Regions from separate parts of the Kitasatospora cystarginea genome, predicted to be linked through region 1. Evidence: riboswitches for the same ligand, from Rfam matches in the RefSeq annotation. Region 1 holds a riboswitch; the other holds the start of a gene.
The links. A riboswitch is a leader RNA that binds a small molecule or an ion and turns the genes downstream of it on or off. The one in region 1 is predicted to bind glycine.
Positions count from the first base shown of each region.

Region 1 (3,902 bases):
GCATCCACACCTGACCCTCGGCCAGGGCGCGCAGCAGGTTCTCGTACGCCTCCCAGCGCTCCGGTGCGACGTCGCGCAGGGCACGCTCGATGGCAGCCGGATCGGCCGCCGGACGTGCGGCCGGGGGCTGGCCCCAGCCCGGTGCGCCGCCTGCCACTGTGCCGTTCATGCCCCCGCCTCCGGCCGGGTGCCCCGGGCGAGCGCTCCGGGCATGGCGGACGTACGCGTCCACCGCCCCCTGGTCCGGGGTGCCCCGATGCCCTGCTCGCTCACGTCGGGCCCTCTCCGTACTCGTCCGTCGGCACGCGCTGCCGCTACTCGGACAGCGGGCCGCTCACCCGACCGTACGCCGCTGCCGGGCAGCAGCCTATGGGGCGGCGCCGACGGACTTGACACCACCGCCCCTTACTCACCAGCTCAGCCCCGGACGTAGAACGGCTGCACCCGGGTGAGCAGCCACTCCACCACCGGGTCGGCGACCAGGTCGAGCAGCACCAGGTGGACGCCGTACGGCAGCGGGGCGGTTCCCAGCGCACGGCCGAGCGCCTCGTTGGCCTGTGCCGGATCGGTCAGCAGGTCGGGGTCGAACTGCACTCCGACGAACAGCGCCGGGGCGTCCCCCTCCACCGAGGCGCAGGCCCGACGGGCCGTCAGCACCCCGGGCAGAGTGGCGAGTTCGGCGGCGGCCGCGGCCAGGAAGGCGTACGGCTCCTCGTGCGGCTCGGGTTCGCGCAGCGCCACCTTGGCGCCGTCCGGCTGCCCCTGCCAGCGGTCACCCTGCGGGCCGCGCCGCAGCTCGCCGACCCCCTCGGGCGGGATCGGGATGCCCACCGGGGCCTGAGGGTTGACCGCGATCCCGACCCCCAGCGGCAGCCCGCGGGCGAACTCCCAGACCGGGGCGACAGCGAACGGCATCCCGGGGGCGTGCTGCAGGAACACCTCCTGCGAGGAGAAGACCGGGACGTACGGCGCGCCGGCCAGCTCGATGGTCGGCAGGTCCAGCGAGGCGCCCTGCGGGTCGGCACCGGCCGGCAGCGGGATCCACACCTGGCTGCGGGCCAGCACCTCGACCACCCTGGCGGTCGCGCCGGGCTCGCCGAGCGCGGCGGTGAGCACCTGCTCCAGCTCGTTGGCGGGCCAGCCGCCGCCCGTCGGGGCCGTACCGGGCTCAGCCCATGCCTGCGTCTCGCCAGCCGGGTAGCTCATCGGCTCCTGCCCCTCCAACCTGACCGGGTGCTGCCCCGGTCTCCACCGCTGCCAGAAGGGTAGCGGGAGGCGGTCCGTCCCCGATGCGCCCCCGTACCGCAAGGGTGAACCCGCCCCACCTGGGGAGGAGATGTCCGACCCCTCTCCCCCTCGGCCCACCCGGCATGCCATGATGAGCGCGCTCATACGCAGCGCCCAATTTCATACTGGCCGTTCGAACCCGCGCGGGAGAGTCCGGAGTGCCCTGCACGGGCACGGGCCGGCGCCGAAGGAGCAAGTCCTCCCCGGAATCTCTCAGGCACCCCTACCGCACGGGCGAGGCAGATCTGGAAAGTGGACACGGCCGCGCCGTGCGCCCACCCACGGTGCAAGCCGCCATCCTTGGTTAGCGGTGAAGCTCTCAGGTTGTGACGACAGACGGGGAGACTCCACCCCCGTGTGCCCGTACGCAGGTCAACCCCTGAGTGCCCCAGCCAAGGAGTTCCGCCGTGTCCCTCCGTCACACCGCGCTCGACGCCCTGCACCGCTCCCTCGGTGCGACCATGACCGACTTCGCCGGCTGGGACATGCCGCTGCGCTACGGCAGCGAGCGCGAGGAGCACATCGCGGTCCGCACCAAGGCCGGCCTGTTCGACCTGTCGCACATGGGCGAGATCACCGTCTCCGGCCCGCAGGCCGGCGAGCTGCTCGACCACGCACTGGTCGGCTTCATCTCGGCGCTCGGCGTGCTGCGCGCCCGCTACACCATGATCTGCCGCGAGGACGGCGGCATCCTCGACGACCTGATCGTCTACCGCACCGCGGAGGACGAGTACATGGTGGTCGCCAACGCCTCCAACGCCCAGGTGGTGCTGGACGCGCTCACCGAGCGCGCGGCCGGCTTCGACGCCGCGGTCCGGGACGACCGGGACGCCTACGCGCTGCTCGCCGTCCAGGGCCCGGAGGCGAACGCCATCCTGGCCTCGCTCACCGACGCCGACCTGCCGGGTCTGAAGTACTACGCGCTGCTGCCCGCCACGGTGGCCGACCGTCAGGTCTGGCTGGCCCGTACCGGTTACACCGGCGAGGACGGCTTCGAGGTCTTCTGCGCCCCCGGCGACGCCGAGCACCTGTGGAACGCGCTGAGCGCGGCCGGTGCCGACAAGGGCCTGGTCCCGTGCGGCCTGTCCTGCCGGGACACCCTGCGCCTGGAGGCGGGCATGCCGCTGTACGGGCACGAGCTCTCCACCGAGCTGACCCCCTTCGACGCCGGGCTCGGCCGGGTGGTCCGCTTCGACAAGACCACGGGCGGCGGCGAGTTCGTCGGCCGCAAGGCGCTGGAGCAGGCCGCCGCCGAGGCCGAGTCCAAGGCGCCGCGCAAGCTGGTCGGCCTGGTCTCCGAGGGCAAGCGGGTGCCGCGCGCCGAGTACTCGGTGGTCGACGCCGAGGGCACCGTGATCGGGCGGATCACCTCCGGCGCCCCCTCCCCCACCCTGGGCAAGCCGATCGCCATCGCGTACGTGGACGTCGCACACGCCGCGCCCGGTACGGCAGTTGCGGTGGACGTCCGCGGCAAGCACGAGCCGGTCGAGGTCGTCGCGCTGCCCTTCTACAAGCGCGCCCGCTGAGCCCACGGCCCGCCCCGGCCGTCTCATAACCCCCGCCTGTCCGGTCCGCTCAGCGGACGGCTTCGCCCTACCCTCTTGCGATCCTGGAGAATGACGCCATGAGCAACCCCACGCACCTGCAGTACAGCAAGGAGCACGAGTGGCTGACCGCCGCCGACGAGGACGGCGTGTCGACCGTCGGCATCACCGAGCACGCGGCCACCGCGCTCGGTGACATCGTGTACGTCCAGCTCCCGAACGTCGGTGACACCGTCACCGCGGGTGAGTCCTGTGGCGAGCTCGAATCCACCAAGTCGGTCAGCGACCTGTTCTCGCCGGCCACCGGTGAGGTCGTGGAGATCAACCAGGCCGTCATCGACGACCCGGCCCTGGTCAACGGCGAGCCCTTCACCGGCGGCTGGCTGTACAAGGTCCGCGTCACCGCGACCGACGAGCTGCTCGACGCCGCCGGGTACGACGCCTTCATCGGCGCCTGACCCTTCCGGCCCTTCGGGGGCGGCGGCCGCAGCGCGGCGGCCGCCCCACGCCTCCTCAGGTCCCCTGCCCCGCCCCACAGGAAGACCCATCTCCATGACGGTTCTGAACCAGTCCCTGCACGCGCTCGACCCCGAGATCGCCGCGGCGGTCGACGCCGAGCTGCACCGTCAGCAGACCACCCTCGAAATGATCGCCTCTGAGAACTTCGCCCCCGTGGCGGTCATGGAGGCCCAGGGCTCGGTGCTGACCAACAAGTACGCCGAGGGCTACCCCGGCAAGCGCTACTACGGCGGCTGCGAGCACGTCGACGTGGTCGAGCAGATCGCCATCGACCGGATCAAGGAGCTGTTCGGCGCCGAGCACGCCAACGTCCAGCCGCACTCGGGCGCGCAGGCCAACGCCGCCGCGATGTTCGCGCTGATCCAGCCGGGTGACACCATCCTGGGTCTGAGCCTGGCCCACGGCGGCCACCTGACCCACGGCATGAAGATCAACTTCTCCGGCAAGCTCTACAACGTGGCCGCGTACCACGTGGACGAGAAGACCGGTCTGGTCGACATGGCCGAGGTCGAGCGCCTGGCCAAGGAGCACCAGCCGAAGCTGATCATCGCC
Region 1 is NZ_BAAATR010000040.1:27,715-31,616, reverse strand. Features, by position in the region: gene ABD369_RS32100 (enhanced serine sensitivity protein SseB C-terminal domain-containing protein) at 1-169, opposite strand, end outside; gene ABD369_RS32095 (enhanced serine sensitivity protein SseB C-terminal domain-containing protein) at 418-1,206, opposite strand; glycine riboswitch at 1,422-1,526, shown strand; gene gcvT (glycine cleavage system aminomethyltransferase GcvT) at 1,695-2,813, shown strand; gene gcvH (glycine cleavage system protein GcvH) at 2,912-3,289, shown strand; gene glyA (serine hydroxymethyltransferase) at 3,384-3,902, shown strand, end outside.

Region 2 (3,902 bases), on a different contig from region 1:
TCAGCCGGACGTACGTCCAGGAGATCGGCAGGATCGCGGCCGAACCCCACGGCGCGGCCGAGATCGGGCCGACACCGGTGGCCGGGCCGGCCTCCGCCTGCAGCGGGTGGTTCGGCAGGTACGGCGCCAGGTGCGCGCGCACCGCGACCGGGCCGACGCCCGGGCCGCCGCCACCGTGCGGGATGCAGAAGGTCTTGTGCAGGTTCAGGTGCGACACGTCCGCGCCGAACTTGCCCGGCTTGGCCAGGCCGACCAGGGCGTTGAGGTTGGCACCGTCCACGTACACCTGACCGCCGGCCTCGTGCACCATGCCGCAGATCTCGGTGATCTGGGCCTCGTACACACCGTGGGTGGAGGGGTAGGTCACCATCAGCACGGAGAGCTGGTCGCGGTGCTGCTCGATCTTGGCCTTGAGGTCCTCGACGTCCACGTCGCCGTCAGTCAGGGTCTTGACCACGACCACGCGCATCCCGGCCATCACGGCCGAGGCCGCGTTGGTGCCGTGCGCGGAGGACGGGATCAGGCAGACGTCGCGCTGGGTGTCGCCGTTGGCGTGGTGGTAGGCACGCACCGCCAGCAGACCGGCCAGCTCGCCCTGGGAGCCGGCGTTCGGCTGGATGGAAACGGCGTCGTAGCCGGTCACCTCGACCAGCTGCTGCTCCAGCTGGCGGATCAGGGTCAGGAAGCCCTCCGCCTGGTCCACCGGGGCGAACGGGTGCAGCTGGCCGAACTCCGGCCAGGTCACCGGCTCCATCTCGGTGGTGGCGTTGAGCTTCATGGTGCACGAGCCCAGCGGGATCATGCCGCGATCCAGCGCGTAGTCCCGGTCGGAGAGGCGACGCAGGTAACGCAGCATCGCGGTCTCCGAGCGGTGGTCGTGGAAGACCGGGTGGGTGAGGTACTCGTCCTCGCGCAGCAGCGCGGCGGGCAGCGCCTCGGCGTTCTCGTCCAGCTCGACGCCCTCGATGCCGAAGGCGGCGAGGACGGCGGCCAGGGTTTCGCGGGTGGTGGTCTCGTCGCAGGAGATCGACACGGTGTCGGCGTCGGCCTGGTACAGGTTGACGCCACCCGCGCGGGCGGCGTCCACGACCGCGGCGGCCCGGCCCGGGACGCGGGCGGTGACGGTGTCGAAGAACTCACCGTGCAGCAGCTCGACGCCACCGGCCTTCAGACCCTCTGCCAGCGCGGCGGCGTAGCGGTGGGTGCGGCGGGCGATGTCGGCGAGGCCGTCGGGGCCGTGGTAAACGGCGTACATGGAGGCCATCACGGCCAGCAGCACCTGGGCGGTGCAGATGTTGCTGGTGGCCTTCTCGCGGCGGATGTGCTGCTCGCGGGTCTGCAGCGCCAGCCGGTAGGCGCGGTTGCCGTCGGCGTCCACCGAGACACCGACCAGGCGGCCGGGCAGGTTGCGGGCGTACTCGGCACGGACGGCCAGGTAGCCGGCGTGCGGGCCGCCGAAGCCCATCGGCACACCGAAGCGCTGCGAGGTGCCGCAGGCGATGTCGGCGCCGAGCGAGCCCGGGGACTTCAGCAGGGTGAGGGCCAGCAGGTCGGCGGCGACGGCGACGATCGCGCCCAGGCCGTGCGCCTGCTCGATCACCGGGGCGAGGTCGCGGACCACACCGGTGGCACCGGGGTACTGGAGCAGCACACCGAAGACGCCGCGCTCGGCGATCTCGGCCGGGATGCCGTCCGACAGGTCGGCGACGACCACCTCGACGCCGGTCGGCACCGCACGGGTGTTGATCACCGCGACGGTCTGCGGCAGGGTCTCGGCGTCGACCAGGAAGACACCGCCCTTGACCTTGGTGACCCGGCGGGCCAGCGCCATCGCCTCGGCGGCGGCGGTGCCCTCGTCCAGCAGCGAGGAACCGGAGGTGGCGAGCCCGGTCAGGTCGGAGACCAGGGTCTGGAAGTTGAGCAGCGCCTCCAGGCGGCCCTGGGAGATCTCCGGCTGGTACGGGGTGTAGGCGGTGTACCAGGCCGGGTTCTCCAGCACGTTGCGGAGGATCACCGGCGGGGTGAACGTGCCGTAGTAGCCGAGACCGATCATCGGCTGCAGGACCTGGTTGCGCGAGGCGAGTTCACGCAGCTCTGCAAGCACCTGGGCCTCGCTGCGACCGGCGGGCAGGCCGAGCGCGGTGAGGCTGCGGATGGCCTCCGGCACGGCGGCGTCGGACAGCTCGTCCAGCGAGCCGTAGCCCACCTGCGCCAGCATCTTGTCCTGGGCGGCGGTGTCGGGGCCGATGTGGCGGGTCTCGAAGGGGCTGGCCTGCTCAAGCTCGGCGAGCGTCGGCTGGGCGTTCATGGGGGTCGAGGCCTCCTGGTCGCGGACCGGCGGGGGGGTGCACACGTCGTTGGGCTCCGCCGCTGTGGGAGCGGTGGTCCGATGTGCGTGTGAACCCGACAGGCCTCCCCCTCTGTCATCGGGACCTGAGAGCTTCGCCGCGCGGGAGGCCCGGGGGGCGTCCATCGGCTTGCACCGTCGGTGAGGGTGGTGCCGCCGGCTCCCGCGCCAACAGCCCTGCCCTGCTTTCCAGAGTGACCTAGCCCACACGGTACGGATGCCTGAGAGATTCCGGGGAGGGTTTGCTCCTTCGGCGCCCCACTTCCCGCAGTTCAACGGGGATTGGGGACTCTCCCGAGCGGGCTCGGCGGTCGCGCCCAGGGTACCAGCGGAAACCCCGCAGATCACCGGTCGGTCGGGAGCGATCGGGCGGAACACCGACGACCCCGGACAGCCCAACGCCCTCCCGTACGGCTGCCTTCGGGTAGCCGCTGTCCGACTTGATGGCTTTTCGTGTGAAGTGGCGGTCGGACAGCTCCTCCAAGCCGCCCACCAGACGGGATTCCCCCAGGAGCACGTAGTGGAGGACGGCGTGCAGACCGACATCGATCCGCGGGACCTGATCGGCCACAAGGCGGTCGACCGGAACGGTGACAAGATCGGCACGGTCGACGAGGTCTATCTCGACGACGCGACGGGTGAGCCCGAGTGGGCCGCGGTGCGAACCGGGATCTTCGGCCGGGATGCCTTCGTCCCGCTGACCACCAGTGAGTTCTCGGGCGACGAACTCAGGGTCCCGTACGACAAGTCACTGATCAAGGAATCGCCAGACTTCGGCGTCGGGCAGCACCTCTCGCCCGCACAGGAGCTGCAGCTCTACCGCTACTACGGCCTGGACGCGAGCGCCCCCTCGGCGGCACCCGCAAACCGCACCTCGAAGACCACCGACCGGGACTTCGGCTCCGTCGGGTCGACCGGACCGCACCCGCCCGCCACCCAGCCCACGCCCGCGGCAGCCCCCGCACCTGCCACACCCCCGGCGCCCTCCGCACCCGCCACTCCGGCAGCACCCGCCACCGGGGAGCGCGCGACGGCCGGCTTCACACCGCCGACTCAAGCTCCGGCTCCGACTCCAAGCCCGACCGCACAGCCTGCCACGCCGCCGGCCGACCACGTCAAGAGCCCCGCCGTGGCGGACAGGCCCGCCCTCAGAACCACCGGGTCCAACGGGCGGGCGGTGCACGCCCCCACCCCGGACCGGGCGGCCGCCCAGGGCGCGCCGGCCGGGCCCATCGAGATCACCTGCCGCGAGGAGCGCCTCGACATCAGCACCGAGTGGCACGTCCTCGGCACCGCGCGGCTGCGCAAGTACGTGACCACCGAGTCCGTGGAGCGCCGGGTACGGCTCGCCCGGGAGCGGGTTCGGGTCGAGCGCGTGCCAGTGACCGAGTCCGAGCGGGCCGCACTGAGCGACCAGGAGCTCGCCGACGCGGTCGAGGAGGTGACCCTGCGCGAGGAGCGGCCGGTGCTGCGCAAGTACCTGGCGCCGGTCGAGCGGGTGCGCCTGGTGGTCGAGCGGTACACCGAGGAGCAGGTGATCCGCGAGGAGCTGCGC
Region 2 is NZ_BAAATR010000002.1:402,775-406,676, forward strand. Features, by position in the region: gene gcvP (aminomethyl-transferring glycine dehydrogenase) at 1-2,308, opposite strand, end outside; glycine riboswitch at 2,414-2,545, opposite strand; glycine riboswitch at 2,547-2,654, opposite strand; gene ABD369_RS03735 (PRC and DUF2382 domain-containing protein) at 2,880-3,902, shown strand, end outside.
Region 2: another riboswitch for glycine. It lies ahead of gcvP (aminomethyl-transferring glycine dehydrogenase); the one in region 1 lies ahead of gcvT (glycine cleavage system aminomethyltransferase GcvT).